DNA from 2 places in the Stenotrophomonas sp. YJH_SMC_133 genome. Region 1 is predicted to be linked to the other one. Evidence: predicted binding sites of a transcription regulator. Region 1 holds the regulator's gene; the other holds the start of a gene.
What was found. Region 1 encodes FliA, which starts transcription of late flagellar genes. Its sites were predicted from a motif close to TAAAGTTTNNCNNNCNNNGGCCGATAA; they were not measured.
Positions count from the first base shown of each region.

Region 1 (15,586 bases):
CTTCTGCCGCTGCGGCGCCGAGGTGCAGGCCGAGGTCCATCACCGGCACCACCTGGCCACGCAGGTTCATGATCCCGAGCATCGCCGGTGCCGTGCCACGCAACGGCAGCAGTGGCACCGGCAACACCACTTCCTGCACTTTCAGCAGTTCCAGCGCATAGGCCTGGGTCCCGCAGCGCAGGCGCAGCCAGCGCGAGGTGCGCTCGCCGGCGCGGCGGTTCTGCGGGTGCGGGCTGCTGGCGGGCTGGTGCGCCTGCGCCTGCAGCTCCTGCCAGGTACCGGGACGGTTGGTGGCCGGGGCATCCAGGGCGACGCGGGGCGGCGGCGCGGCGGCAGCACGCGCGGCCGGGGCGGGCGCGGGTGCAGGGCGCGGTGCCGGGGGCGCAACCACGGCCGGTGGCGGCGTGGGGACATCCTCGCCACCCGCAGCGGCTTCGAACGCAGCCTGCAGACCGGGGCTGTCAGTGTGGGCGAGCTGATGGCTGTCGGCCGCGTCGGTCTCGTAGATCACTTCGTCGGGCAGGTCGTCCCAGGTGGGCTCCGGGCCGGCCTTGGCCGGGGCCATCTCGTGGATCACCTCGTCAGGCAGGTCATCCCAGGTCGGTTCGCGCTCCGGAGCGGCGACCGGCATTGCGGCGGCCTCGAAGGCGGCTTCCAGTGCTGCGTCGTCCTGTGCCGGGGCAACGGCAACAGCGTCCGTCTCATAGATCACTTCAGCGGGCAGATCGTCCCAGGTGGGCTCGCGCTCGGCCGTTGTGGCCGCCTCGAAGGCGGCTTCGAGCGTGGCGTTGTCCACGGCAGGCCCCGCGGCGACGGTGTCGGTTTCGTAGATCACCTCGGCCGGCAGGTCATCCCAGGTCGGCTCGCGTTCCGGTTCCGATGTGCTGTCCGGAGCCGGGGCGGCGCTGTGCGGCGTTGGCAGCACGACGGCCGCCGGGGCGATCGCTTCGCCCAGCAGTTCGTCCAGGTAGTCGTCCAGTACGCCGGTGCTGTTCATGCGGCCTGCTCCAGGGCACGGGCATCCTCACCGAGGATCCAGTTCAGTGCGCGGCGATAGGCGGCCAGGCCGCGGCCCGGATAGTCCTCACCAGCGCTGGGCAGGGTCAGGCCTGCGGCATTGCTGATGCGGGTGTCGATCGGAATGGCGTCTTCCCACACGCGGGTGCCATGGCGATCCTGCATCGTGCGCAGCGACTCGTTGCCGGCGCGGGTGCGGCGGTCGAACAGGGTCGGCAGGATCGAGATCGGCAGCGGGCGGCGGCGCGAGCGCTCGACCATCTCGCCGGTGCGGACCATGCCGTCCAGGCCATGCAGGGCCAGTGGCTCGGCCTGGGTGGGAATGATCAGGCGGTCGGCAGCGGCCAGCGCGTTGATCATCAACAGGCCAAGGGTGGGGGCACAGTCCAGCAGGATGTAGTCGTGCTGGCCCTGGTGACGCGCCAGTGCGTTCTGCAGGGCCAGGCCGAGGCCGGGCTGGTTGGCGCTGCGGCGCTCCAGCGTGGCCAGCGCCGACTGCGCGCAGACGTAGTCCAGGCCGTGGATGCTGCTGGCATGGCACAGGCTGGAAAGATCGGCCGGCGGGGCGCCGAACAGTTCCAGCACGCCCGCCGGTGGCGGATCCACCGGCACGCCGAAGGCGCGGCTGAGCGAGGCATGCGGATCGAGGTCGATCAGCAGCACGCGATGGCCAAGCGCGGCCAGGCCGCGGCCGAGGGCGAGGGTGGTGGTGGTCTTGCCGACTCCGCCCTTCTGGTTGGCGACTGCCCAGATGCGCATCGGTTTACTCCTTCATTGCCGGGGGAACGGCGGCGCCGACGCGGCTGCCAGCCGGCACCGGCGGCAACTTCACCGGTGCGATGGGGGAGGTGGGGGCGGTAGCCGGAGTTGCGGCGGCCTGTTCGGTGGTGCTGTCGTCGACGGCGCCGGTGGCCGCGTTGAGGCGCTGGCCAAGCGGATCCACCGAATGCGAGGTGTCGGCCAGGATGATGACCATCACCCGGCGGTTGCGGTTGCGCCCCTGCGCGCTGTCGTTCTCTTCGCGCGGACGGAACTGGCCATAGCCAACCATCGCCAGCCGTGATGGTTGCACGTCCTGGTCCGCGAACAGGTGCACCACGCTGGCGGCGCGTCCGGCCGACAGTTCCCAGTTCGAAGGGAAGGTGGCGGTGGCGATCGGCACGTTGTCGGTATGGCCTTCCACGCGCACGCTGTTGGGCACGTCGCGCAGCACCTCGGCCAGGCTGGCCAGCGTCTGCCGTGCATGCACGTCCAGCGCGGCCGAGCCGGTGGGGAACAGGATGTCGCTGTTGATCTCCACTTCGATCCACAACTCGGTGCGGCGCACGCTGATCATGCCGCGGTCGATCAGCGGCGCCAGTGCCGCGGTGAGGCGGTCGGCGATGCTGTTGAGCTGGCGCTCGGCACGGGCGATCTGTTCCTGGTTGTGCACGGAGACCGGCATGCGCATCTGCGAGGCCATCGACGGCAGCAGGGTCGGGTCGTGCGACGGCGCGGGCGCGGAGGGGCCGATCTTGGTGCCGGACTTGATCACCGAGGGGCTGTCCCAGCCGCCACCCTGCACCTGCTTGTTACCCACCTGCACCGGGTTGATGGTGCGCGGTGCGCCGCCGAAGGCATCGGTGAGCGCGTCGGCCATGATCCGGTACTTGCCCTCGTTGACCGAGGAGATCGCGTACATGACCACGAAGAAGGCGAGCAGCAACGTCATCAGGTCGGCATAGGGGATCGCCCATGCTTCATGGTTGGCGTGCTCTTCGTGGTGCTTGCGGCGGGCCATGTCAGTGCAGGAAGCCGGAGAGGTTGGTTTCGATGTTGCGCGGGTTCTCGCCCTGGGCGATCGAAATCAGGCCTTCGATGACCATTTCGCGGTCGCGGGTGTTGTGCGAGATCACACTCTTGAGCTTGGCGGCGATCGGCAGGAACAGCAGATTGGCCGAGGCGATGCCGTAGATGGTGGCGGTGAACGCGGCGGCGATGCCGTGGCCGAGTTTGCTCGGGTCGGCCAGGTTCTTCATCACCGCGATCAGGCCGAGCACGGCACCGATGATGCCGAGCGTGGGCGCGTAGATGCCCATCGCTTCGAAGACCTTGGCACCGGCCTGGTCCTGGTGCTCCTGGCTGCCCAGTTCGATCTCCAGCATGTGACGCATCGATTCGGGTTCAACGCCGTCCACCAGCAGCTGCAGGCCCTTGCGCAGGAACGGGTCCTGCTGCGCTTCCACCTGCGATTCCAGGCCCAGCAGGCCCTGGCGGCGGGCGATGTTGCTCCACTCGACGATCTGCTGGATCAGTTCGCGGCGATCGCTGTGCGGCGGGCGCACGACCCAGCGCACGATCTTGAACGCATGCTTGAACACCGCCGGCGAGGTGTGAAGCAGGATCGCGGCAACGGTACCGACGATGACGATCACGAACGCCGCAGGCGACCACAACGACGCCAGGCCAGCGCCCTTGAGGATGCTGCCACCGACCAGCGAGGCCAGGGCGAGAAAGAGTCCAATGAGGCTGAGTCTATCCATGGTTCCGGTATCGGCTTGTATGAATGGGACTTGAGACACCGGGAGAATGCGTACAGACGGTAGTCACAGTTTTCGGGTCGCCGGGCCATGCCCGGCGGCGTTCAGCGTATGCCGTCCACGTCCAGGATCAGTGCCATGCGACCATCGCCGATCAACGTTGCACCGGCATAACCGCGCAGGCCGCGCAGGGCTTTTGGCAGTGGCTTGATGACCACTTCCTCGCGCCCGCGCACCTGGTCCACGACCAGGCCGAAGCGCGCTTCGCCGGCCTGCAGCACCACGATGGTCAGCAGGGTTGACGCGGCCGGCGTCACATCCAGCCACTGGCGCAGGTCGACCAGCGGCAGGGTGTGCGAGCGGCGATCAAGCACGGCGCGGCCATCGAACCAGCCCAGCGAGGTGCGCGGCGCGTGCAGCACTTCCATCACGCGTGCCAGCGGTAGCGCGTAGACGTCCTCGCCGGCCTGCACCAGCAGGGTCGGCAGGATCGCGAGGGTGAGCGGCACGCGGATCAGGAAGCGGCTGCCACGACCCAGTTCCGACTGGATCTGGATCTGGCCGCTCAGTTCGCGGATGCGCGACTGCACCACGTCCATGCCGACGCCACGGCCGGAGATGTCGGTGACCTGCTGCTTGGTCGAGAAGCCGGGCAGGAACACCAGGTGCAGGCATTCCTCGCTGCTCAGGCGGGCGGCGGCTTCCGGATCGATCAGGCCTTTCTCACGCGCCTTCGCGCGCAGCTTCTCCGGGTCGATGCCGGCGCCATCGTCCTGCACCTCGATGCTGACGTAGTCACCTTCCTGCTGCGCCGACAGGCGTACATGGCCCATCCGCGGCTTGCCTTGTGCTTCGCGCAGGTCGGGCATTTCCACGCCATGGTCGATGGCGTTGCGGACCAGGTGCACCAGCGGATCGGCCAGTGCTTCGACCAGGTTGCGGTCGAGTTCGGTTTCGGCGCCGACCAGCTCCAGGTCCACTTCCTTCTTCAGCGAGCGGGCGACGTCGCGGGCGACCTTGGGGAAGCGCGAGAACACCTTGCCCACCGGCTGCATGCGGGTACGCATCACCGCCGACTGCAGGCGGGCAGTGGCGATGTCCAGCGTCGATACGGCGCGGTCCAGCTCCTCGTCGCGCAGGCGTGCACGCAGGGTCTTCAGGCGGTTGCGGGAAAGGACCAGTTCGCCGATCAGGTTGACGATCGCATCCAGGCGCTTGGTGTCCACGCGCACGGTGTGCTCGGCCTCGGCCATCGGCTTGGCCGCCGGCTTGGCTGCGGGCGCCGGTACGGGCGCTGGGCGCGGTGCAGCGGCAGGTGCCGCCGCGACGGTGGCAGCAGGCTTCGCGCCTGGCGCAGCGCCGCCGTGCAGCTGGTCCAGCAGCGCTTCGAACTCGTCTTCGCTGATCAGGCCGTCGTCGGCCTTCCTGGCCGGCGCGACCGCGGTCGGTGCGTTGCCGCCATGCAGCTGGTCGAGCAGGGCCTCGAATTCGTCGTCGGTGATCAGGTCGCTGCCAGCTGCCGCAGGGGCGGCCGCAGCGACCGGCGCGGCAGTGCCACCGTTCATGTCGAACTGCGCGATCAGGTCCGGCGGCGCATAGCCTGGCTCGGTGCCGGAGGACACGGCGTCCAGCATCGACTGCAGGTAGTCCAGCGATTGCTGGGCGGCGTCGAAGTGGTGGGCCTGCAGCACCGCCTGCCCGGCACGCGCGATGCCCAGGGCCTCTTCAGCGGCGTGGCACAGCTCGACCATCGCAGTGACGCCAAGGAAGCCGGCACCGCCCTTGAGCGTGTGGTATCCACGGAACACCGCGTTGAGCTGCTCGGTGTCCTGCGGTGCCTGCTCCAGCGACACCAGCTGTTCGCCCAGGCGATCCAGGATTTCCTGTGCCTCGATGATGAAATCGGCAGTGATGTCGTCGGATACCGCGCTCATGCTTACAGCCCCAGATCCGACAACAGGTCGTCGGCGTCGTTCTGCGAGACCGCGTGGCGGTCCAGTCCCTTCAGTGCCGGCCCGGCCAGTTCCGGGTCGGTGCGATGCTGTTCCGGCGGCAGGCCGAGTGCGCCGAAGCCCTCGTGCACGCGGCGGACGATGCCGACCACGCGACGGATGATCTGCCCGGTCAGGTCCTGGTAGCTCTGGGTCAGGGCGATCTCGGTCAGGTTGTGGCGGATGCGCTCGAGCTGCGCGTCCTGGCCCGGCTGCAGGCCTTCAGCGCGCAGCTGTTCGGTCAGGCTGCGGCATTCCTCGGCCAGGTCCAGGGTGCGGTGCGTGGCCTGTTCGGTCATGGCCACCACGTGGTCCAGGCGTGCGCAGGCGTCGTCCAGCTCACCGGCCTCGCTGGGCACGGTCGGCAGCTCACCCAGTGCCTGCCCCAGCTCGCGGGCCAGCCGCGAGAGGCCGCTCATCATCGGCTGCGTACGCAGCGCGACCAGTCCGTCGATGCGCTGCCGCCAGGCGGCCTCGTCACCGGACTCGAGTGCGTCCAGGGCTTCCTGCAGGCGCAGGGAGAGGGCGCTCTTGTCGACCGTGGTATCCATCAGGCGCTGGCCGCCAGGCGTTCGAAGATCTTGCCGAGCTTCTCTTCCAGCGTCTGCGCAGTGAACGGCTTGATGATGTAGCCGTTCACGCCGTTCTGGGCGGCTTCGATGATCTGTTCGCGCTTGGCTTCGGCGGTGACCATCAGCACTGGCAGGGTCTTCAGCTTGGCATCGGCACGGATCGCCTTCAGCAGCTCGATGCCGGTCATCACCGGCATGTTCCAGTCGGTGACCACGAAATCGAACGGCTGGCTCTGCAGCAGCGACAGCGCGGCATGCCCGTCCTCGGCTTCGGCGGTATTGGTGAAGCCCAGATCGCCCAGCAGGTTCTTGACGATCCGACGCATGGTCGAGAAGTCATCGACGATCAGGATGCGCATGTTCTTGTTCAAAGCAGAGTTCCTTTGTTGTTCATTCCGGGCGGCCGGGGGCAGCCGCCTCGGGCATGTTCATTCTTCCAGGCCGGCGTCCGCCGCCTCGAAAATCTTGAGCCGGCCACGCAGGCGCAGCACCGCCTGGCCGTGGATCTGGCAGACCCGCGACTCGCTCACGCCGAGCACCGCGCCGATCTCCTTCAGGTTCAGTTCCTGCTCGTAGTAGAGCGAGAGCACCAGCTGTTCGCGCTCGGGCAGGTGGCCGATGGCCTTGCCCAGCTCGCGGCCGAACTCACCACGCTCCAGTACCTGCTGCGGGGTCGGGCCGCCCTGGGCGACGGTGTCCAGCTCGCCCTGGTCCTCGATGCGCGACTCCAGGCTCAGCACCTGGCCACGTGCGGCGTCTTCCATCAACCGCAGGTATTCGGGCAGCGGCATCTCCATCGCGGCGGCCACTTCGGTGGCGCTGGCGGCGCGGCCGCTGCTCTGTTCCAGGCGGCGGATGGTGGCGGCGGCATCGCGTGCACGGCGGTGCACGGAGCGCGGCACCCAGTCGCCACGGCGGATCTCGTCGATCATCGAACCGCGGATGCGGATCGAGGCATAGGTCTCGAACGAGGCGCCCTGGTCGGCGTCGTAGCTGCGCGACGCTTCTATCAGGCCCATCATGCCGGCCTGGATCAGGTCGTCCACTTCAACGCTGGCCGGCAACCGCGCGGCCAGGTGGTGGGCGATGCGCCGCACCAGGTCCGAATGCTGGGCGATGACCTCGTTGGCCGCCGAGCGCTGGACTTCCCTGTACTGGGCTGCGCCTTTCATGCGGCCACCCCGCGCTGCTTGAGGATGCGCTCGAGGAAGAACTCGACGCCGCCACGCGGTTCGGTCGGCGCCTGCCAGCGTGCGGTGCGACGCGCGATCTCGGTGATCGCCAGCGCGGCCGGGCTGGACGGGTAGGCCTTCACCACCGGCTGCTGGCGCTGCACCGACAGGCGCAGCCAGTCGTCCTGCGGCACGCAGCCCAGGTAGTTCAGCGAGACATCGGCGAGGAACTTCTCGCAGACGCGGGTCAGCTTTTCGTACAGCACGCGGCCCTCGTTGGGGTCGCGCACCATGTTGGCCACTACCTGGATGCGGTCCACGCCGCGTTCGCGCGACAGCACCTTGATCAGCGCGTAGGCGTCGGTGATCGAGGCCGGCTCGTCACAGACCACCACCACGGTGTCCTGCGCGGCCTGGCAGAAGGTCAGCACGCCGTCGGTGATGCCTGCGGCGGTGTCCACCACCATGATGTCCAGTTCGCGTTCCAGCTCGGAGAACACGTTGACCAGGCCGACGTGCTCGGCCGGGGCCAGCTCGGCCATGTGCCGGCGGCCGGACGCGGCCGGCACCACCAGCACGCCGTTCGGGCCTTCGACGATGACGTCGTCCAGCGAGCAGCGGCCGGCGACCAGGTCGGCCAGCGTGAAGGTCGGGTTCAGCCCCAGGATCACGTCGATGTTGGCCAGGCCCAGGTCGGCGTCCAGCAGCAGCGTGCGCTTGCCCATCCCGGCCAGTGCCACCGCCAGGTTGGCGGACACATTCGTCTTGCCCACGCCGCCCTTGCCGCCAGTGACGGCAATGGTGCGCACAGGGCCGAGCGGCTCGCTGCGGGTGGCCGACAGCGGGAAGGTCTTGGTCAGCTTGGCGTACTCACGCGACGGCATGGTTCAACTCCGGGTTGCAGGGCATATCGGCCGCTCGGCGCAAATCTTCAAGGCGAAGTACAAGATTGGCTGCACTGGCCCGGTGCAGGTCGTCCGGAACGTCCTGGCCATCGGTCACCCAGGTGATCGGCAGGGCGTGGTCCACGGCCACTGACAGGGCGTTGCCGAAGCGGCCCGTCTCGTCCAGCTTGCTCAACACCAGGCCCTGCAGGTTGGCGGCGCCGAAGCGGCGGACCACCTCGTCCATGTCGCCGAAGCTGGTGTTGGCCGGCAGCACCAGCAGGGTGCGTACCTGGCGGGCGGCGCGCAGCCACTGCAGCTGCGCGGCCAGCGCGCGGTCGCGCGGGCCCAGCCCGGCGGTGTCGATCAGCACCAGCTTGTAGTCCTTCAGGCGTTCCAGCAGCTGGTCCAGGTCGGTGCCGCTGTTGGCCTCGTGCACCGCGATGCCGAGCTGGCGGCCGTAGCCGTACAGCTGCTCGCGGGCGCCGATGCGGGTGGTGTCGGTGGTCACCAGGGCCACGTCGCGCGGCGCATGCTTCTCGGCGAAGCGCGAGGCCAGCTTGGCGATGGTGGTGGTCTTGCCGGCGCCGGTCGGGCCGACCAGGGCGATCACGCCGCCTTCTTCCAGCGGGTCGACCGGGGCGATCGGCAGCTTGCGCGAGATCAGCCCCAGCATCAGGCCGCGGCCACGATGGGCTTCGGTCTCCAGCGGGATCTGCATGGCCACGTCGCGGGCCAGCCCGGCGTCGAAACCGTACTCGTCCATCAGGTCCAGCGCGGTGGCGCGCACCGGGCTGCCACGCAGGCGCTCGTCGGTGAAGCGGTTCATCTCGCGCTCGATCACCTGGCGCATGCCGGCCACTTCCTGGCGCAGCTGGCGGATCTCGGCGTCGTCCTGGGCAACCACGGTCAGCGTCGGTGCCGGGGCCAGCATGGGGGCCGGGCTGGCTTCGCCGGCGGCTTCGACCGCTGCCGGTTCGCTGGCGGCGATCCCGGGCTGCGCTTCGGTCACGGCAGCGGTCGGCAGCGGCGGCGGCTGCACGGCCGGGGCCACGCTTTCGTGATGCATGTCGTGCGGCGGGTCGATCTGGAAGCGGGCGCGGTTGGCCGGCACGGTAGCGGCCGGTGCAACGATGGCCTCGGCGAACGGGGCGAAGCTCTGTTCGGGTAGCGCCGGTTCGTTGACGGCGGCGCGCGCCAGGGTGGCGGCGAAGCCAGTGCTGCCACGGGTCGGCACGATCTCGTCGGCGCTGTCCAGGGTACGGCCGGTGGCCCCAACGGCCGCACGGGCGAGGGCGGCCACCGCCGAGGTGGTGGCGGCGACCGGTTCCGGCGCCGGGGTGCTGCTGCGGCGGCGGGTGACCGCGGCGATCACCGCGTCGGCGGCGGTGCGCGGCTTGGGTGCCGGCGGCGGTGCGACATCACGGCGCGAGGCTTCCAGTGCACGCTGCACGGCGCTCTCGTCGTAGTTGGCCGCGGCGACGATCTCGATGCCTTCCTCGATCCGGCGGTTGGACAGGATCACGGCGTCAGGACCATGTTCCTTGCGCACCAGGTTCATGGCCGAGCGCATGTCGGCGGCGACGAATCGTTTGATTTTCATGCTGTGGTCACGGGACGAAGACGGCGGGGTGGCGGTCGGAGAACTCGGGTGGTCGGTGGTCTGCACGGTGCGGGTTCCCCTTGGTATCTGTATGTTGCGTTGGTTCGAAGGTGGTGTCTGTTTTCTGGCGCATCGGTGGGCGGCGTCAGCTGATCGTTCCGACCAGCTTCAGGCGCTTGTCCTCCGGCACCTCGCTGTAGGCCAGGACCGACAACGACGGAACGCTGTGGCGGACCAGGCGCGCCAGCGCGGCGCGCACCGGGCCCGGTACCAGCACGACCGCCGGCTCGTTTCGCGCTTCCTGCTTGCTGACACATTCGGCCAGGCTCTGGTGCAGTCGCTCTGCGAGTCCGGGTTCCAGCGCGGCGCCGTTGCCCTGCGTGGACTCCTGCAAGACACGTTCCAATTGCGGGTTGAGGGTGAACACCGGCAGCTCCGCCGACATTCCGGCGATCTCCTGCACGATGAAGCGGCCCAGCGCGGTGCGCACGGCAGCGGTCAGCACCGCCGGGTCCTGGCTGCTGGGCGCGTGTTCGACCAGCGCCTCGGCGATCTTGCGCAGCTGTCGGATCGGGATGCGCTCCACCAGCAGGTTCTGCAGCACGCGCACCACCGCCGACAGCGGCAGCGCCTTCGGCGTCAGATCTTCGACGAGCTTGGGCGCGCTCTTGGCCAGGTTGGCCAGCAGGTGCTGCACTTCCTCGTGGCCGAGCAGTTCCGGCGCATGTTCGCGGATCAGGTGCGAGAGGTGGGTGGCCACCACGGTGGCCGGGTCGACCACGGTGTAGCCCAGCGTTTCAGCCTGGGCACGCTGGTGCGGCTGGATCCAGGTGGCATCCAGGCCGAACGCGGGATCCTTGCCGGCAATGCCCTCCAGGGTGCCCAGCGCGCTGCCCGGGTCCAGCGCCAGTTCGCGGTCGGGGTGGATCTCGGCGGTGGCCACCGGCACGCCGTGCACCAGCACGCGGTAGCCGTTGGCGGGCAGTTCCAGGTTGTCGCGGATATGCACCGACGGAATCAGGAAGCCGACGTCCTGGGTCAGCTTGCGGCGCACGCCCTTGATGCGCGCCATCAGTTCGCCGCCCTGGTTGCTGTCCACCAGCGGGATCAGCCGGTAGCCGACCTCCAGGCCCAGCGGATCGACCGGGCGCAGTTCGTCCCAGCTCAGTTCGGCGGTCGGCGCAGGTGCCGCCGGGCGGCCGAGTGCGTTGAGTGCGGCCGCGTCATTGCCGGCGGCTGCCGGGTCGGTGGCTGCGGCCTTGCCCTTGCGGTAGACCTTCCAGGCGATGAAGCCGAGGATCGCGGCCAGCGTCAGGAAAGCGACGTTGGGCATGCCCGGCACCAGGCCGACCACGCCGATGATGCCGGCGGTGATCGCCAGCGCGCGGTACTGGCCGAACACCTGGCCGGTCATCGCCTGGGCCATGTCCTGCGAGCGCGAGGCGCGGGTCACCAGCATCGCCACCGCGCTGGAGACCAGCAGGGCCGGCAGCTGCGCCACCAGGCCGTCACCGATGGACAGCAGGGTGTAGGTGGCAGCGGCTTCGCCGAACGGCATGCCATGCTGCAGCACGCCCACGGCCAGGCCGCCGAGCATGTTGATGAACAGGATCAGGATGCCGGCGATGGCGTCACCGCGGATGAACTTGCTGGCGCCGTCCATCGCGCCGTAGAAGTCGGCTTCCTCGCGCACTTCCTCGCGGCGCAGCTTGGCTTCTTCACGCGTCAGCAAACCGGCGTTGAGGTCGGCGTCGATCGCCATCTGCTTGCCGGGCATTGCGTCCAGGATGAAGCGCGCGGTCACTTCCGAGACGCGGCCGGCGCCCTTGGTGATCACCACGAAGTTGATGATGGTCAGGATCGCGAACACCACGATGCCGACCGCATAGTTGCCGCCGATCACGAATTCGCCGAAGGCGGCGATGACCTTGCCCGCGGCATCGTGGCCGTTCTGGCCGTTGAGCAGGATCACGCGGGTGGACGCCACGTTCAGCGCCAGCCGCAGCATGGTGGTGATCAGCAGCACGATCGGGAAGATGGTGAAGTCCAGCGGGCGCTTCACGTAGACCACCGCCAGCAGCACCATCAGCGAGATGGCGATGTTGAAGGTGAACAGCGCATCGAGCACCGGCGCGGCCAGCGGCACCACGACCATGGCCAGCAGGGCCAGCACGATCAGTGGCGCGCCAAGGCCCTGGCGGATCATTTCCAGGGCGCGGCGGGTATTGAAGCCGGCGGAGGGCTGGGCGCTCACGGGCGGCCCCCCTTGCCGAATTCATCCACCTGGATGTGCGGGGCGTCCGGCATCGGGCCAGTGCGCCAGGCGCGCAGCTGGTAGACGTAGGACAGGACCTGGGCGACGGCCGAATACAGTCTCACGGGGATTTCCTTTCCGAGTTGGCCTTCCCGATACAAGGCGCGTGCCAAAGGCGGGGCGGAGACGATCGCGACCTTGTTGCCGTCGGCCACCTCACGGATGCGCAGGGCGGTTTCGTCCACGCCCAGGGCGACCACGGTGGGAGCATTCATGGTCCCACCCTCGTACTTCAGGGCCACCGCGTAGTGCGTCGGGTTGACCACCACCACGTCGGCGGTGGGTACCGCCTCCATCATCCGGCGGTTGGCCATCTGCTGCTGCAGCTGGCGGATGCGGCCCTTCACCTCGGGGCTGCCCTCGCTTTCCTTCATTTCCCGGCGCAGCTCTTCACGGGTCATCTTCAGTTTGCGCATCCAGTTCCAGCGCTGGTAGGGCGCATCGATGGCGGCCAGCACCAGCATCGCGCCGGCGGTGGCCAGCAGCAGGCGCAGGGTGAAGCCCAGGCCATCGGTGATGGCGGTTTCAAGCGGGTGGTGGATCAGCCCGCGCAGGGTGTCGAAGCCGGTCCAGACCACCAGCCCGGCGGCGACGCCGACGAAGGCCACGCGCAGCAGCGATTTGGTGAACTCTGCAATGGCCTCCGGGCCATACAGGCGCTTGAGCCCGCTCATCGGGTTCATGCGGTTGATGTCGGGCAGCAACGCCTTCTGCGACCAGCGCAGGCCGCCCATCACCAGCGGGGCGACGAAGCTGGCCAGCAGGCAGACCAGCACCAGCGGTGCGATCACCAGCATGAACTGCAGCAGCAGGTCGCCGAAGTGGCCGAACAGTTCCTTCGGGTTCTGCCGCAGGCTCTGTTCCGGGCTGAGCGCCTGCTTCATCCAGGCCGTGGCGCCACGGCCGATCGAGCCGCTCATGGCCATCACTGCCAGCACGCCGGCACCGAAGACGGCGGCGGTGCCAAGTTCGCGCGAGCGCGGCAGGTTGCCTTGTTCACGGGCGTCGCGCAGGCGTTTTTCGGTAGGTTGTTCGGTCTTTTCGCCGGCGGATTCGTTCTCGGACATCACGGGGCACTACGGCAGGGGATGCCGGGGTGCGTGCAAGAAGTGTTCCGTGATGGGCCGTTGCCTATCCACGCATGGTATGGATCTACTGTAGGGAGTCGCTGGCGGGGCGCAGGGGAATCGTCAGAACACTGTCGCTGTGCCAATCCACCTGCAGCGGGGTGCCCGCATCAGCGGCCGATTCGTCGCTGACATCGCGGCCGCTGCCGTGGTTGACCTGGTGCATGGCGTCCTTCAGCACATCCACCTTCACCAGCAGGCGGCTGCCGGCAGCCAGGCGGCGGGCGACCATGCGCGTGCGATCGAAGGGCAGGTGGGTCCATTGGCCGGGCTGCAGCAACTGGCGCGTGCCCGGGTCACGCACGTGGCTGGCCCGGCCCATGTAATAGGACAGCTGCATCCGGTGTCCATCGGCCATCAGCTCGTACAGGGTGACGGTGAAATCGAAGTCGCGCTTGTTGATCCGCACCTTCAGGTCGCCGGAGAAGCTGCCCACCAGATCCATCGGTCCGGTGAAGGGTTCCGAGACATAGGCCAGCGCGGTGTCGGCTTCATCCTGTGCTGCGACGATGGGGAACGGGTAGTAGCCGTGCCGCATTTCGTTGCGGTCGGCCATGTCCACGGTCTGCTCCAGCTGGCCCGGCGCTGGCGGCTGTTCCTGCAGGCGGTGGTAGCCATCGGGCGAAGCGGGTGCGGCCGACAGGTGGTAGCGGCGATGGGCACCCGCGGCGGCGTCCAGTGTTGCCGCATGCCCCCAGCGGTTGGCGCCCATCAGCTGGTAGTTTACGCGGTCGGGCACCAGCGCCGGGCGAGGGGCGCCGCGCAGCATATGGTCCAGCCACTGGAAGGTCAGTGCGGGCGTGTCGAACTGCGCGACAGGATCCAGCTCATGGCCACGTAGCTGCATCGGCTTGAGCGCCGACTGCGCACCGCGGTGGTCGTAGGGGCCGATCAGCAGGGCATGGTCGGCAACGGGGCGGTGCCGCAGGTGGTCCTTGAAGTACTGCAGTGCCGAGATCTGGCCGTCGTCGTAGTACCCGGTGATGGTCAGCACCGGGATGCGGATGTCGTCGAACTGGTCGCCATAGGGAACCATCGACTGCCAGTAGGCATCGTACGTCGGGTGATCGAGCCAGCGCTGCAGCCAGGGGTTGGGCGTGCCGTCGATCTGGTCGATCTGCCGGTAAGGGCGGCCGGAGGCATACCAGCGGCGGGGCAGCTGTGACCAGCGTTCGTTCTGGTTGTAGGTGTCGTTGTCCAGCATCGGGCCATTGGCCACATAGAACGCCCAACCGTAGTTGGCACTCAGGAACACGTTGTTCTCCATCGGCAGGCCCTGGCCGGGGATGGCGGCAACGTAGGGCACGATGGTCTTCAATGCGGGATGGTGATGGCGCGCCGCCGCCCAGGCAGTAAAGCCCTCGTAGCTGCCGCCATACATGGCCACCCGGCCATCGCTCCATGGCTGGCGGCTGATCCAGTCGATGGCCGCGTTGGCGTCCGCGCCGTCATGCTCGTAGGGGGCGATGGTGCCGCTGCCCTGGCCCTTGCCGCGCGCATCGACCACGATGCCGGCGTAGCCATGCGCGGCGGCCAGCAGCATCTTCTGCCGGTTCTTGGGTGGATCGGTGTAGATGGTGAACAGCATGGCCGCAGGCAGGGGCGCCGATGCGGCGCGAGGGCGGGCCAGCTGCGCCGACAGCACGACGCCATCGCCAACGGGGATGCGCAATGCGTCGTCGATGGCGAAGCGGCGCTGCTCTTCCTCCGCGACCAGCGGAGGGGCCAGGGCAGCGGCCAGGGTCTGCGCACGCAGTACTGCCCGCAGACGCAGCAGTTCCAAAGCGACAGCCTCGGCAATGGTCGTCGCCCCCGCCTGTGCCGCGACGGCCTGCTCCAGCTGGGCGCGCACCGGGGCTGGCTCAACCGAGAGTGCGGCACCGGCCTGCACCGCGGCAACGTCGTCGAGGGCGGCGAAGGTGGCGTGGAAGGCGCGCGCATACTCCGCTGCGTCCTGCTCGCCGGCGGTGACGAGCAGCAGCATCGGCAGCCAGCGCAGCATCGCCGCGGTGTCGCCGTCGCTTGCAAGCGATGCGCGTGCCTGCTGGATCGATCGCCGCGCTTCGGCCGTCTGGCCCATCGCCACCAACGCGTGGCCGCGCTGTGCATCGGTCAGGCTGGGCGACTTCAGCACGCCCTGGCCAAGGGCCTGCAGGGCAGCGTCGACCTGGGCCGGGGAAGCATCGGCTGGCAATGACCACGGCAGATCAGCGGCAGCAGCGTGGCCAACAGCAAGGGCCAGCAACAGGCCAGCAAGAGTGGTGCGTAGGGCCACGGGCGCTTCCTTGGATGAGGGTGGAACGGCCCATCCACGCATGGCGTGGATCTACCGAAGGCCAACCAATGGTAGCGCCGGGCCGTGTCCGGCGGGAGCCGAGCGCAGGCTC
Region 1 covers NZ_JCAFTW010000019.1:23,709-39,294, reverse strand. Annotated here, with positions in the region: gene AC5P78_RS20295 (chemotaxis protein CheW) at 1-997, opposite strand, end outside; gene AC5P78_RS20290 (ParA family protein) at 994-1,776, opposite strand; gene motD (flagellar motor protein MotD) at 1,781-2,797, opposite strand; gene AC5P78_RS20280 (flagellar motor protein) at 2,799-3,539, opposite strand; gene AC5P78_RS20275 (chemotaxis protein CheA) at 3,641-5,470, opposite strand; gene AC5P78_RS20270 (protein phosphatase CheZ) at 5,473-6,078, opposite strand; gene cheY (chemotaxis response regulator CheY) at 6,078-6,470, opposite strand; gene AC5P78_RS20260 (RNA polymerase sigma factor FliA) at 6,528-7,271, opposite strand; gene AC5P78_RS20255 (MinD/ParA family ATP-binding protein) at 7,268-8,155, opposite strand; gene flhF (flagellar biosynthesis GTPase FlhF) at 8,142-9,758, opposite strand; gene flhA (flagellar biosynthesis protein FlhA) at 9,904-11,964, opposite strand; gene flhB (flagellar biosynthesis protein FlhB) at 12,009-13,139, opposite strand; gene AC5P78_RS20235 (CocE/NonD family hydrolase) at 13,225-15,474, opposite strand.

Region 2 (15,586 bases), on a different contig from region 1:
CTGCAAGGCCAACGAGCGTGCCGTGCTGTCGCGGCCGGAGTTCAAGGACCTGCTCAAGCGCACCAACGCGGTGTACATGCGCGGTGACTACACCAACGTCGATCCGCAGATCACCACGTTCCTGGAAGAGCACAAGGCCGTCGGCGTACCGCTGTACGTGGTGTACGGCCCCGGCGCGCCGCCGACCGTGCTGCCGACCCTGCTGACCCAGGCGGTGGTGGAGGAAGCGCTGCTGCGCACCGCACGATGAAGTGGCAACGGCCAGCGCTGCTGTGGACAGCGGTGCTGGCCGCCGGCCTCGGCCTGTGGGCCGGGCATCGATTGGCTCCTGCGCCGGTTGCGCCTGAGGCCATGCCAGCGGCGCCTGCTGTGGCGGCTGCGGCACCTGCCCTGCAGGTCGGCGACAGCCTGCCCGCGCTGTCGCTGCCCGATCTTGAAGGCCGGCCGCTGGACCTGCGCCAGCACGCTGGCGGTCGCCCGCTGTTGATCAATGTCTGGGCCAGCTGGTGCGCGCCCTGCGTTGAAGAAATGCCCGAACTGGCGCGTTTCGCACATATCCAGGGCGAGCACGGTGTGCAGGTGCTGGGACTGGCGCTGGATACGCCGGAGGACGTGCGCGGTTTCCTGCAGCGGGTACCGGTGGATTATCCGATCGTGATCGAGACCCCGGGGCCGCGCGATGCCAGCGTGCAGCTGGGCAATACCCAGGGCCTGCTGCCCTACAGCGTGCTGTTCGATGCGCAGGGGCGGCTGGTGAAGGCAAAGCTGGGACCGTTCGCCCACGGCGAGATCGACAGCTGGGTGAAGTGAGGGTGTTTTTTGCAGGGCTTGCAGCCCTGCACCCTGCTCGATGCAACGGCAACAGCCAAAGCCAAAGCGGGCATTCCGTGGGATGGCGGGGCGGTGTCGGAGTGCGGGGACGCTGCAAGTACGTCCCTGTAAGCTTGGCAGCCGCATCCATGCGGCTGACACCCCGCACTCCGACACCGCCCCGCCTCTGACAGATCTTCGCGGCTGTTGGTAGGTGTCGACCTTGGTCGACACATCTGTCAGATATCGAATGAAATTCCGGGGTCAGATCCGTTTTCCTACGGAAAACGGATCTGACCCCAAGAGTATTTCCGACAGATCGCAGGAAACTGTCGAAGGCGGGGTGGGTCCGGTTGAGGGGGCGTGAGCCGCATGGATGCGGCGACCGAGCTTACATGGGTGAGGGCGCTTTGCTTGCGAAGCACTGCTTCGCAAGCGCCCGAACGCACAGCCGCCAGCGGCTGGGCCGGGCCCCGGAGGGGGACTTGCAGCGTCCCCCTCAACCGGACCCACCCCGCCAACCCACGGGAAGCCAGCTTTTGACGTTGACGTTGCTCCGGCTTGTAGCGGGTGCAGGGCTGCAAAGCCCTGCAACAAAACCCTCCTTGACCGTAGCCCGTCCGCCACGGAGAATTCCGCGACTAATTCTCATTTGCTGTTGCGCAGGATGCGGGCGGCAGCCTTCCAGGCCCTCCTCCTTCCATGTTCAAGAACGTCCTGTTCCAACTGCACTGGCTGCTGGGCATCACCGCCGGTGCCGTATTGGCCGTGATGGGCCTCAGCGGCGCCGCGCTGTCCTTCGAGGACGAACTGCTGCGGGCGGCCAATCCCGGCTTCGCCGAGATCGCCGAGCACCATGCCGATGGCCAGCTTCCACTTGCGCTCAGCGAACTGGTGCCGCTGCTGCAGGCCGGCGGTGATCGCCCCCTGCAGCGCCTGCGCGTGGACGCCACCGGGCAGCGGCCCTCGGTGGCACGCTTCGCTGGTGGCAAGGAACACTGGGTCTACTTCGACCCGTACAGCGGCGAGCGCTTCAGTGCCTTGCGTGGGCAGGCGTTCTTCGACTTCGTCGAGGACCTGCACCGCCACCTCGCCGCGGGCGAGCGCGGCAAGTGGATCACCGGCAGCTGTGCGATCGCGCTGCTGTTCTTCACCCTGTCCGGTCTTTACCTGCGCTGGCCGCGCCGCTGGTGGCACTGGCGCAGCTGGCTGGCGGTGGAATGGAAACGCAGCGGCCGTGGCTTCCTGTGGAGCCTGCACTCGGTGGTCGGCACCTGGGTGCTGCTGATCTACCTGATGAGTGCGCTGACCGGCCTGTGGTGGTCCTTCGACTGGTATCGCAGTGCCGCCAATACGCTGCTTGGCGTCGCACCGGCCGCCAAGCACAAGGTCGCCACCGGCGCCACCCTGAACCTGGAGCGCATCGAAGCCACGCTGTATGCCCTGCCCGGCGTGCACACCGGCTACATCGACCTGCGCCTGCCGGAAAAGCCTGGCCAGGCGCTCAACGTGCGGGTGATGGCTGGCGATCCGTCACAGCGCGGTGGCCACCATGACCGTGCACATGATCTGCTGCAGCTGGATCCGGCCAGCGGGGCAATCCTCGATTCGCGCCCCTACGCGCGCCAGGGCGCCGGCGCGCAGCTGGCCACCAGCGTGTTCGCATTGCACTCGGGCAGCTACTTCGGCATGCCCGGGCGTGTCGTGGTGATGCTCAGCAGTCTGGCCATGAGCCTGTTCTTCATCACCGGCTGGATGCTGTACCTGGACCGCCGCCGCAGCCAGCGTGCCGCGCGCGGGCTGCGCCGGTCGCTGCCGGTTGCCACCGATGATGGCCGCGCACCTTGGCTGGTCGTGCATGCCAGCCAGAGCGGGCTGGGCGAGCAGCTGGCCTGGCGTGCCGCCGCGCAGCTGCAGGCCGCTGGCCATGGCGTGCAGGTACTGCCATTGGCCCGGGTCGATGCCACGCAGCTCGCGCGCACTGCGCAGGCATTGTTCGTGCTGAGCACCTTCGGCGATGGCGAACCGCCGGATGCGGCACGGGGCGCTGCGCGGCGGCTGCTGGCACAAGCGCCCGATCTGTCGGGCCTGCAGTTCGGCCTGCTCGCCCTGGGTGACCGCCAGTACCCGCATTACTGCGGCTTTGGCCGCCAATTCGATGGCTGGCTGCTGGGCAACGGCGCACGTGCGCTGTTCGAGCGCATCGATGTCGATGCCGCCGCGATACCGGCGCTGCGCCAGTGGCAGCAACATCTCGGCGCGCTGACCGGCATCGCCACCGATGACAGCGTGTTGCCGGCCGCGACGCAGATGCACGAGTGGCGCCTGCTCGGCCGTGACCGCCTCAATCCAGGCAGCATGGGCGGCGCCATCTGGCGCATCCGTCTTGCGCCACCGGCCGATGTGCAGTGGCAGGCGGGCGACATCCTGCACATCGCGCCCCGCCACAACGCGCGGCACGCCGCTGCGGTGCTGAAGGCACATGGGCTGGATCCCCAGCAGCCGCTGCTGATTGACGGCCAGCCGCGCACGCTGTTGGCGCTGGCCAGCGAGCGCGAGCTGCCCGATGCCGATGCTGCGCTGGCGGTGCAGGATGCGTGCCTCTGGCTGGCAGGGCTGCCACTGCTGCCGGGGCGCGAGTACTCCATCGCATCCTGTACGGATAACAGTGCGGTCGAACTGGTGGTGCGGCTGGTCCATGACGAAACCGGACGCACCGGCCTGGGTTCGGGCTGGCTGTCGCTGCATGCGCCGGTCGGTGCCAGCATCGTGGCCCGCGTGCACCGCAACCCCGGTTTCCATCGCGTTGGCGGTGCGCCGATGGTGCTGATCGGCAATGGCACCGGCATCGCGGGCCTGCGCAGCCTGCTGCGCGAAGCCGCGCATGCAGGTGAACACGGGCACTGGCTGCTGTTCGGCGAACGCCAGCGCGCGCACGACTTCCTGTTCGCCGATGAGATCGAAGCGTGGCAGGCCGATGGCCATCTCGCGCGGGTGGACCTGGCGTTCTCGCGCGATGGTGAGGGCGGCTATGTGCAGGATCGCCTGCGTGCAGCAGCCGATGCCCTGCGCGACTGGATGCAGCGTGGTGCGGTCATCCACGTCTGCGGTTCGCTGCTGGGCATGGCCGAAGGCGTGGACCAGGTGCTGCGCGAAGCACTGGGTGATGAAGAAGTGGAAACGCTGCTGGAGACCGGGCGCTACCGTCGCGACGTGTATTGAGCCACAAGGGTAGTGCCGGCCAGCGGCCGGCACTACCGGAGCACGATCAGGCCGCAGCGCGCGCCTGTGGCATCGACTGCAACTGGAACGCGCCCACCGCTTCGGCCAGCGCGTGTACCTGCGCCTGCATCTGCGCGGTGGAGGCACCAGCCTCTTCCACCAGGCTGGCGTTGCGCTGGGTGCTGGCTTCCATCTGCACGATGGTCTGCTTCACCTGCGCGATGCCGGCATGCTGGTCCTGCGATGCACTGCGGATACCGGCCAGCAGCTCGGCCAGCTGCTGCACGCTGCCAACGATCTCGCCCATCGTGATGCCCGCCTGCTCGACCTGCTGGTTGCCCTGGCCAACACGCGCCACCGAATCCTCGATCAGTCCTTTGATCTGCTTGGCCGCTTCGGCACTGCGCTGGGCCAGCAGGCGCACTTCCGCAGCCACCACGGCGAAGCTGCGGCCCTGCTCACCTGCGCGCGCTGCTTCCACCGCGGCATTCAGCGCGAGGATGTTGGTCTGGAAAGCGATGCCATCGATCAGCTGGGTGATGTCGCCGATCCGCCGCGAGGCCTCGCTGATGCCATGCATGGTCGCGACCACCTGGCCGACGGCCTCGCCACCGCGCTGGGCCACCGCGGCCGCCCCCTGCACCAGGGCATCGGCGCGGCCCGCGGCATCGGCGTTGCGGCCAACGGTGTCGGTCAACTCGTGCATCGACGCTGTCGTCTCTTCAAGGTTGGCCGCCTGCTGTTCGGTACGCTGCGACAGATCATGGTGACCGGCAACGATCTCACCCACACCGGTGTCGAGGCTGGACGTCGCCTGCTGGATGCGGGTGACGATGCGGCCCAGTTGCGCGACCGTGGCGTTGGCATCGTCGCGCATGCGTGCGAACACGCCCTGCAGCTCACCTTCCATGCGCACGCTGAGGTCACCACGGGCCAGCGCCGCCAGAAGCGCCTGCAGATCGCCGAGGTTGGTCTCGAAGGTCGCCAGCAGGCGGTTGATGCTGGTCGACAACGTGCGCACGAAGCCCTGTTTTCCCTCCAGCGCGATGCGGCCGTGCAGGTCGCCATGTGCGGCGGCGTCGACCAGTGCTGCCACTTCGGTTTCCAGCAGCGTTTCCAGCGCGCGGCTGCGCCACTCCACTGCCACGCCGAGGAAATGCCCTTCGTCGGTGATGGCATTGGCGATCAACTGGTAGCGGACGCCGGCATGACCGATCTCGCGCTCCTCGCGCTGGCGCACGCAAGCCAGACTGGCCAGTGCCGGATGCAGGCGTACCGCATCGCTCCCCACCAGATCTTCAAGCCGGAGTGCAAGCTGCTGCAGCAGCGCCGGATTGGCGTACGCCACCAGGCCTTCGGCATCGATCACCATCAAGCCGGCCTGTGCGCTGTCCAATGCCTGGCGCACGCGGGTGTTGACGCGGGCCACCGCACGCTCGGTCTCGATGCGCGCGCGCAGGCGCTGCTGCATGTCGACCAGGCGCTGGGCCAGCTGGCCGATTTCATCGTTGGCGTTGTAGACGCGCAGGGTGGTTTCGAGACGGTCGTCGGCGATGTCGCTGGCGAAACGCAGGGTGTCCTGGATCGGCTGGCGCACCGCACGCAGCACCAGCACCAGGCTGGTGATCAGCACGCCGACCACCAGCAGCAGGGTCAGTGCGAACACCACGCTCATGGTGCGCGCGCCGGCCTGCTGGCGTGCCTGCGCCCTGCCCAGCGCCGCCACCTGTGCCTGCTGGAATGCGGCCAACGCCGGCGCTACGCCCGTGGCGGTATCCAGCAGCGACTGCGCTTCCACATCCAGGCCGACGCGGGCAGCGGTATACCCCAGCAGTGCGGCCTGATACGCCTCCATCCCGGTGCGCAGGGTGTCCTGCACATCCGCAGGCAGGCCCGCCAGCGCGAGGTCGAACGGCAGCTTCTCCTCGCTGGCGCGGTCGGCGTGGGTGGAATCACCGTCGAGCAGCAGCAGTGCCTCCTGCCTTCGCATCTTCTGCAGGGACAGCGCCAGCGCGGGCCGCTGCTGCACATCCACCTGCGCCTGCAGGGTGTCGGCGGCCTGCTGCAGCTGCGCAGCGAGGCCGGCATCACCACGGCCCATCTCGTCGACCCGTTCGAACAGGGCGGCCACACCCTGCGAGAACGCGTCGGCGGCTTCGGTCAGCGCCTGCAGGGCCTTGCGCCGGCCCGCATCCATCGGCATCGCGCGCAGCGCCTGCAGATCGGTCTGCAACGCCTTCTGCGTGGCCAACAGCTGCGCGCGGTCGGCATCATCGAAACTGCGTGCATACTGGGTCTGCAGGCGACGCGCTTCGGCCACCCGCGTGGACAGGCTGGCAGCCAGATCGCTGCCGCGCTGGTAGCTGGCCTGGCTGCGCGCAGCCAGTGCGTTGGCATGGCCAGTCCAGGCGTAGACAGCAGCGATCGCCACCAGGCCCAGGCCGCAGATCCACAGTGTGGCCTTGAGCTTGTTGGCCACGCTGAGCCGATGTGGCTGCAGCCAGCGCAGCAGCCCGGGGGACGCCGAGTGCAACGCAGCAAGGCGCGTGCGCAGGGACCGGAGGTGGGGGACAACGGCCGACATGACAGACTCCAGGCGGAAAGACGCACCTGTATCGGCCTGACTCAGGACAACTTTAGCGCTTTCTTCGTCTGCGTCCCCCCATCGCTGGTGGACGCGGCCTTTGTACCGGGTGCAGGCGACGGAGGCATGACACGGCCGCCGCGCTTGACCTCAACCCCGGTTGGGGGAGCACAGTGGACATCCCTCCCCCGCCCGGTGTCTCCATGACGACGCTCGATGTCCCCCGCTACCTGCAGCGCCTGCAGCTGGATGCACCGCCACCGCGGACCCTGGCCGGCCTGACCCTGCTGCAGCAGCGCCACAACGCACTGCTGCCCTTCGAGACCCTCAGCTGCCTGCTGCGCGATGCGGTGCCGATCGACCTGGACAGCGTGCAGCGCAAGCTGCTCGACGAGCGCCGCGGTGGTTACTGCTTCGAACTCAATGGCGGGTTGCTGGCGCTGCTGCAGGCATTGGGCTTCGATGCGCAGCCATTGAGCGCGCGGGTACTGCTGGCCGCCCAGGACGGCGAACTGACCGCGCGTACCCACCTGCTGCTGCGCGTGAACGTAGACAGCGGCGACTGGCTGGTGGATGCCGGTTTCGGCAGCCTGACCCCGACCGTGCCGCTGCGCCTGCATGATCCGCAGCCGCAGGCCACGCCGCACGAACGCTATCTGCTGCAGCGCCTGCCCGACGAGGGTGATTTCGTGCTGTCGGCCGAGTCCAACGATGGTTGGCGGGCGATGTATCGGTTCGACCTGCAGGCGCCGGCACCGATCGACAACGTGGTGGGCAACTGGTACGTGTGCACCCATCCCGATTCCAGTTTCCCCGGGCAGCTGCGCGCGTCGCTGACCGGGCCGGACTGGCGCCGCACCATCGGCAGCGGCAACTACACCGAGTATCGCCCCGGGCAGGCACCGGACAAGCGCCCGCTGCATGATGTGGGTGATGTGCGTGCCGTGCTGCAACAGCGCTTCGGCATGCAGCTACCGGACGACCCGCGACTGGACCCGGCCATCAATGACTGGCTGCAGCGCTCGCGCGCCGCGACCTTGTAGGGCCGAGCCCATGCTCGGCTGAGCTGGAGCGGCTGGGCCAACAGCAGCCGAGCGTGGTCTCGGCTCTACAGAGCAGCGCGCGCCTGCAGCGCAATGCGATTGCCTTCGCTGTCGCGGATCTCGGCCACGCGCCAGTCGCCCGCATCGGCGGGTCCGAAGCACAGCTCGGCGCCCGCTTGCAGTGCTCGCTCCAGGCTCGCATCCAGGTCATCGACGCCGATGTAGACGCGCGCCCCCTGTTCGGAAGGCCGGTAGTCCGCGCCGAGCACCAGCGCAATGCTGGCACCGGCGGCCTCATCGGAGAACGGCAGGTAGGCCATCCGGCAGTCGTGCAGCACGACAGGTTCGTCCACCGCGACCTGCAGCCACCGCTGGTAGAACGTGATGGCACGGTCCAGGTCACTGGCCGGGATTTCCACATGCAGGATCGGGTTCACTGGCACTCCTTGCTCGGTCCACTCAGATGATGCGCAGGGTAATCGCCTTCAGCACCGCACGGGTGCGATCGCGGGTGCCCAGCTTGTCGAGTATGGCGGACACGTAGTTCTTCACCGTGCCCTCGGCCAGGAACAGGCTGCGCGCGATCTCCTTGTTGCTGTAGCCACCGGCCAGCAAGCGCAGGATCGCCACCTCGCGTTCCCCGAAGGTATCGGTGGGCGGTGCTTCATCGTGGAAGCGGTAGCGGGCGCGTACCGGCTCGGTGCTGACCGGCAGCAGCAGGGTTTCACCTGCGGCGACGCGCTCGATCGCCTCGCGCAGGTCTGCGGGTGCGGCGTCCTTGAGCAGGAAGCCCTGTGCGCCGGCCTCGCTGGCACGCAGCAGCAGGTCACTTTCATCAAAGGTCGTCAGCAGCAGCCACGGCGTGGCATCGCCGCGCGCGCGCAGCTGGCGCACTGCTTCGATGCCGTCCATCCCGGGCATGCGGATGTCACTGAGCACAACATCCACGCGCTGGGTGGACAGCGCGTCCAGCAACGCCTGGCCCTCCTCGGCCTCCAGCGCCACGTCCACGCCCAACCCCTGCAACAACGCACGCAGCCCGGCGCGGACCAGCGCCTGGTCGTCAGCCAGGGCAACACGGATCGCGCTGCCGTTCATGCCGGCACCCAGGCGGTCAGGTGCATGCCGCCCTGTGCGGTGCGGGCCAGTTCCAACTGGCCACGCACTGCGGCCAGGCGCTCACGCATGCCGGCGATGCCGTTGCCCTCGCGGATACGTTCGGCGCGCTGGCCGTCGTCACGGATGTCGATACGCAACCGGGAATCCTCCTCGTTGATCGTCAGCCATACGGTGTCTGCGTTGCCATGCCGGGCGGCATTGGTCAGCGCTTCCTGTACCAGGCGCAGCACGGTCTCGGCCATCAGCGGGTCAACCACGCGCACGCACTCGCCGATCTGCAGCTGCAGCTTCGGGCGCGGGAACGGCGCGGCCAGCGCGTGCAATGCGGTGGCCAGATCGAGGCCGCGATCATCGCGCATCGATTGCACCACCTGGCGGATGTCGGCCAGCAACTCGCCGGACAGCTGCTCGGCCAGCACCAATCCTTCGCGCCCGGCCAGCACAGGGTCGGCCGCAAGGGCACGCAGGTTCAAGCGCATCGCGGTGAGCTTGTGCCCGGCCACATCGTGCAGTTCGCGCGCCAGGCGCAGGCGCTCGGCGTCGCGTGCACTGTCGGCCAGCAGCGCGCGTGTCGCCAGCAGGTCGGCATTGACGCGGGCCAGGTCATCGCGGGCCAGCGCCGTGCTGCGGGCATAGTGTGCGGTCAGTGCGGCAAAGGCCTGGAAGCCGCCATAGAGCAGCACCACCAGCAGCGGCTGGCTGAAGCCGCTGTGGCGCAGCACGAGATACATGGCGAGGTTGGCCAGCAGTGCAACAGCCAGCACGAAGCGCGGTGGCCAATGCTCGGCCAGCTGCGCCACCAGCACCACCAGCAGTACCGGTGCGGTGCCGGTACGCGGCTGCAGCGCAACCAGCACGACCGCCAGCAACGCCTGCAACACCGCCGCGACAGCGCGCACGCGGGATGGCACCGACGCCCAGCCGTGCACCACGAACAGCAGCAGGAACACGGCAAGCAGCAGCAGGCTCAGCCCGGCACCGTTGCGCTGCACCGCGAATGACAGGCCCACCACCAGCACGGTGGCCAGGCCGGCGAGGCTGAGGGGACGCAACAGATGGCGGAACAGGCTGGGCATGGCCAGATGCTGACCGCCGCACACGCCGGCGGCAATGGGTCCGGCGCAGAAAGTGACTTCTGGCACGTCGAATCGATGACCACTGGCCCTGAACCCGGTGCAGCGCCGCACGCAGACTGGCGCCACACCGCCACACACACTTCCGGAGCCACTGCCATGATCCGCACCGCCCTGCTCAGCACCGCCCTGACTGCCCTGGCCCTCGCCGGCAGTGCCCACGCCGCCGACCTGGCCGTGACCGTGCACGACGTCCGTGTGCAGACCGGCACCCTGCGCGTTGCGCTGGTCGACAGCGCCGCTGCCTGGGACGGCAAGGCCAGGCCCGTGCAGGCCCAGCAGGCGGCGCCCAGCGGCGACAGCGCCCACTTCACGTTCAAGGGCGTTCCGGCCGGCAACTATGCCGTGCTGCTCACCCACGACGAGAACGACAACGGCAAGCTCGACACCAACCTGGTCGGGATGCCGGTGGAGGGCTACGGCTTCAGCAACAACCCGCAGGTGATGCGCAAGCCGACCTTCGACGAGGCGCGCGTCGACGTACCGGCCGCCGGCACCGCCATCGACATCACCCTGCGCTGATTCCTGCATCCAGACCCGAGGCCACCATGGACCGTCGCCGCTTCCTTCGTACCCTGCTCAGCAGCAGTGCCTGTCTGGCCCTGGGCACCACCGCGCTGCGCAGCGCTCCCGCCTTCGCCGGCGACCCGGCGCGGTTCGCGCAGGGCATGCAGGAACACCCTTGGCTGCTCGGCTGGCGCAGCGTCGGCAGCGAAAGCCTCGGCCCGGCCACCGTGCAGTTGCAGGGAAAGCTGCCGTCAGGCCTGGCTGGCACGCTGTACCGCAACGGTCCGGCGTGGACCGAGCGCGATGGCTTCCGCTACGACCACTGGTTCGACGGCGACGGCATGGTGCATGGCTGGCGCTTCAATGGTGATGGCAGCCTGACCCATCACGGGCGCATGGTTGCCACGCCGAAATTCACCCGTGAACAGAAGGCCGGCCGCTTCCAGTATCCGGCCGCCGGCACCAGCATTCCCGGTGCGCTGGCGGTACGCAACAACGATGATGCCAACGTGGCCAACACCTCGGTGACGATGATCAATGGCCGCCTGTTCGCCCTGTGCGAATCCGGTTCGGCGTTCGAAGTGGACCCGGATTCGCTGCAGACGCTTGGCCCTGTCACCTGGCGTCCGGACCTGGCGGCGCTGCCGTTCTCGGCGCACCCGCTGACCGACCACGACGGGAGCCTCTGGAACTTCGGCTCGATCAGCCTGATGGGGGGCCATGGCCTGCTGGTCTGGCACATCGGTGCGGACGGCCAGCTGCGCAGCGCAAATGTGATCGAAACACCCGAGCATGGCTACCTGCATGCCTTCGCGATGACCGACCAGCACCTGGTGTTCGTGATGATGCCGTTCGATTTCACCGGCGCAGGTGGCAGCTTCTTCGAGCGCATGCAGTTCGCACCGCAGCGTCCGGTGCGCATCGCGGTGGTCGCCAAGGATGCGCCGGACAAGGCGCAATGGTTCGAGGCCCCGTTCGCGGCGATCTACCACTTCGGCGACGCGTTCACCCGCGATGGCGGCATCGTGCTGCGCGCAGTGCGCCACGACGACATCAACGAGGCGCGCTCGCCGATGAAGGAAGCGATGGCCGGTGATGGCGCACACGCGGCCAACAGTGGCGCCAGCCTGGTCGAGCTGCATCTGGACCTGCGTCGTGGACAGGCCCGCTGGCAGACGTTGGGCATCAGCGCGGTGGAGTTCCCGTTGTTCGACCCGCGCTCGGCGAACACACGTGGCGCACGGCTGTATGCGCCGACCATCGACGGCACGGCCACTGCGCCGTACTTCAACGCGGCGGCCGCGTTCGAGATCGAGCACGGGCGCCGCCAGCTCTGGAACTACGGGGCGGACATCATGGCCGAAGAGCATGTGTTCGTACCGCGCCCGGGCAGCCGCAACGCCGATGACGGCTGGCTGATCGGCACCCTGCTCGATCCGGTGAACCAGCGCAGCGGCCTGGCCGTGCTGGATGCGCGCCATGTGGATGACGGTCCGCTGGCCCAGGCGTGGCTGCCGTATGCGGTGCCACTGGGCTTCCACGGCACCTTCGCCGCGCGCGGCTGAGTCCACGCCACGCGGACACCGTTGTTGGCATGCTGGGTCTCCCCTGCCCCGTGGAGTCCTGCATGTCCCTGGCCGACCACCGACGTACGCTGGCACCGCACGGTTTCCTGCGCGTGGCGATCAACCTGGGCAACCCGGTGCTGGCACAGGGCGATGCGCGCTCACCGCGCGGCCCCTCGCTGGAACTGGCTACCGCGTTGGCGCAACGGATGGGGGTGCAGGCACGCTTCACCTGCCACGATGCCGCAGCCTCGGTGGTCGCCGCAGCGGGCGAAGACGGCTGGGATCTGGCCTTCCTGGCGATCGATCCGGCGCGTGCCGACCGCATCGCCTTCAGCGCTCCGTATGTGGAGATCGAAGGCACTTACCTGGTGCGCGAAGACAGCCCGGCGCAGCAAGTGGCCGACCTCGACCGCGACGGACTGCGCATCGCGGTGGGGCGTGGCGCGGCCTATGACCTGTTCCTGAGCCGGGAACTGCGCCATGCCACGATCGAGCGGGCGGACACCTCGGCAGCGGCCATCGCCCTGTTCGACCAGCACCGCCTGGATGCCGCCGCCGGTGTACGCCAGCCGCTGGCGGCCTGGGCGAAGGCACATCCCGGCCATCGGGTGCTGGCCGATCGCTTCACCGCGATCCAGCAGGCAGTGGCGGCACCGGCCTCACGCCCGGCCAATGCGCTGCGGGCGCTGTTTGAGGAAGTGGAAGCGATCAAGGCGGGCCCGTTGCTGGAGGAAGCGTTCGCGCGTGCCGGGCAGGCGGTCACCCTGGTGCAGTGACTGTAGAGTCGAGATCGAGCACCGCGCGGCGTTACAGATGCGCGTCCGCCATGTGCTGCACATGCTCGGCGGCCTGCGCATGCAGCCAGTCGCGGAACGCGAGGAAGCCGCGATGGCTGGCCGAGCGCTGCGGGTACACCAGCCAATGCGGCCACGCCGTCTTCAGGCGCTGGCTGGACAGCGCGACCAGCTGGCCGGATTCCAGCAGCAGGCGTGCCCGGGTCACCCGGCCAAGGGCCACGCCTACGCCATCCAGTGCGGCGCGATGGTGCGCCTCCGAATCATCCAGCACCGCCACGAAGCGCGATGGCGGGCTCTGCCCGCTCAACGCGAACCAGGCGCCCCACGCGCCGTCGGGATCACCGAGCAGCGGCCACTGGGTCAGCGGTACACGGTCGATGCCCCCCATGCGCTCGATCAGCGCGGGGCTCGCCATCGGCACCAGCCACTCGTCGAACAGCGGTTCCACCACCAGGCCCGGCCATTGCCCGCTGCCCAGCCGCAGCGCGGCGTCGAACTGGCGCTGCCGCTCGAAATCAATCAGGCGCTCACTCGACTGCAGGTTGATCTCGATCTGCGGATGCTCAGCCACGAAGTGACCCAGGCGCGGCACCAGCCAGGCCGATGCCATCGATGGCACCGCACTGATCGTCAGCACGTGCTCGGCACGCGCGGCATAGGGCTGGAAGGCTTCGTTTATCGCATCCAGATGCGGCCCCACCTGCTCGAGCAGGCGCTGCCCCTCAAGGGTAAGGGTGATACCACGCGGCTGGCGGATCAGCAGCGGCTGCCCGAGCCGTTCTTCCAGCTGCCTCATCTGGTGGCTGAGCGCGCTGACGGTCAGGTTCATCGACGCCGCCGCGCGCGACAGGTTGCCAAGCCGGGCGGCAGCCACGAAGCCCTGGAGGGCATGGAGCGGAGGGCGGGACATTAGGCTTGAAATTCTCTCAAGTCATGCTTGCGGAAATGTCGCTTTTTGCCCGTCCATGCTGCCCGTATCGTGCAATCCACTCAAGTGGAGGCACGCTCATGAACATCTTCGGCGGCTTGTTGTTCCTGCAGGGCCACGTGGCCAGCGCCGAGCTGGCACGCCAGCTGGCCAGCCCGTCCACACCTGCCCCGCAGTCCGCGCGGCAACCGGCCGCGCCGGTTCAGCCGCCGCGAGCCCGTTGAACGCTCCTCAACCTGCATACCAGCGTTGGACGTGTTCAGGCAGCCACGGGATCGGATCGATGTCCAATGCCTGACAACCGTCGAGGGTGTCACGCAGCGCTCTTTCGCCGGGGCCACCGGGGATCCGCAGGCCTTCGTCTTCGGGAAGCTGCACCGCCGCCCAGTCGTGCAGCCGGTCCATGCGCAGGCGAAGCGCGGCTCGCAGCCATCCCTTCAGTGGATAACAGCGATAGCCCTGTTCGCCCAGGCCGGCAACCGCAAGCGACAAAGCGTGGTTGGCACCACGTACCCATTCGGTGCGGCCTCCAGCCTTGTCCTGGACCGTCATCGGCGCCGGAGCGCGGTGCGCCTTGAACGGCGAACGCAGCTGCAGCTCCAGATCCCGCGCATCGCGCTCGCTTTCCGCTTCCACCAGCGCACCGGCGTCGAGATCGAAGAACTCGAACCAACGCCGGTGCAATGCGCTGATGCGCCCAAGCGGATCACGTGAGAAACCAATCTTCGCGTAGTCTTCCCACGCACAGGGGAAGACGTAGGCGAAGACACGACCGTCGATGCGGATATCCGACTGCATGTGCGCAGGCTGCCTCGACAACAGCCCGCGTGCAACCGGGCGTTACCGTGGACGCTGTAGCGCTTCCTGCACTGCGGCAGCCACGTCGGTATTGTCGATGTAGCTGCCGTCGTTCCAGCGCACGTGCTGACGGTAGCCGGCATCGACGCCCCGCACGCGCTTGCCCAGCAGCGCCGCGCCGGCGCCCCTGGCCCACAGCGGCACCAGCGCGTTGGAGTGGTTGCCGGTGGGGCGGAAGCTGATTCCGGGCATGCGGCCGCGACCGTTGTTGCGTACCGGTGCGAAAGCCACGTCCTGTGCATCCGGGCCCATCGGCATGCTGTTGTCGTGGTCGGTGGTGACGATCAGCAGGTTGCGCTCCCAGCCACCGTTGCGCTCGATCCAGTCGACCACCGCCTCCACCGCGTCATTGAACTCCACGGTCTCTTCGATCAGCCGGCCATGCTGCGGCTGATCGCTGCACTGGCCGTAATGCCATTCGGTGCCGCACGCACTGGTATGTGCGGCCCAGTCGGTGGCGCCGCCTTCCACCATCAGGTACAGCCCCTTGGACGAGCGCTGCTGCAGGAACTGCAGTGCGCCACGCGTCATCGTCGCCAGATCGGGCACGCTGTCGATCTTCCTCACTCCCGAAGGCGTGCCTGCATCCTTGCCCAGCACCTGCAGCTGGCGCGCCTGCTGCAGTGTGTTGGCCACGCGCGGTACACCGATCAGCGGCCGGTCGGCCGGCAACCGTCCCTGCGCCAGTGCGGCGAACGCTTCCTTGCTGCGGATCAGGCGCCACGGTCCCGCCGGATTGCCGCCGATGGTGCTGCCCGCTTCCAGCTGCTGCCAATCCTGCTGCGACACCCACTCCCATGGATTCGCACAGCCCTCCGCCTTCGCCGCGTCCGTACCTTCATGGCAGGCGCGGCCGTCGACGCTGTAGCCCGGGCCACCCGTGCCCATCACCAGGTCCATGTGGCCCTGCGCCAGCATCTGGTGTGCGATGGCGTGATAGTTGCTGCGCGATTCGTTCTGCGCCGCGAACGCGGCCGGCGTGGCATGCGCGAACGGCACCGAGGTGACCACGCCGGT
Region 2 covers NZ_JCAFTW010000002.1:109,001-124,586, reverse strand. Annotated here, with positions in the region: gene AC5P78_RS03110 (protein-disulfide reductase DsbD family protein) at 1-250, shown strand, start outside; gene AC5P78_RS03105 (TlpA family protein disulfide reductase) at 247-810, shown strand; gene AC5P78_RS03100 (PepSY domain-containing protein) at 1,513-4,032, shown strand; gene AC5P78_RS03095 (methyl-accepting chemotaxis protein) at 4,079-6,616, opposite strand; gene AC5P78_RS03090 (arylamine N-acetyltransferase family protein) at 6,820-7,659, shown strand; gene AC5P78_RS03085 (VOC family protein) at 7,725-8,096, opposite strand; gene AC5P78_RS03080 (response regulator transcription factor) at 8,119-8,757, opposite strand; gene AC5P78_RS03075 (sensor histidine kinase) at 8,754-9,854, opposite strand; gene AC5P78_RS03070 (DUF2141 domain-containing protein) at 10,011-10,433, shown strand; gene AC5P78_RS03065 (carotenoid oxygenase family protein) at 10,460-11,983, shown strand; gene AC5P78_RS03060 (ABC transporter substrate-binding protein) at 12,046-12,762, shown strand; gene AC5P78_RS03055 (LysR substrate-binding domain-containing protein) at 12,794-13,693, opposite strand; gene AC5P78_RS03050 (hypothetical protein) at 13,792-13,935, shown strand; gene AC5P78_RS03045 (GIY-YIG nuclease family protein) at 13,943-14,509, opposite strand; gene AC5P78_RS03040 (alkaline phosphatase) at 14,552-15,586, opposite strand, start outside.
Region 2: the regulator FliA is predicted to act here: its motif matches at 6,645-6,671, upstream of AC5P78_RS03095 (methyl-accepting chemotaxis protein).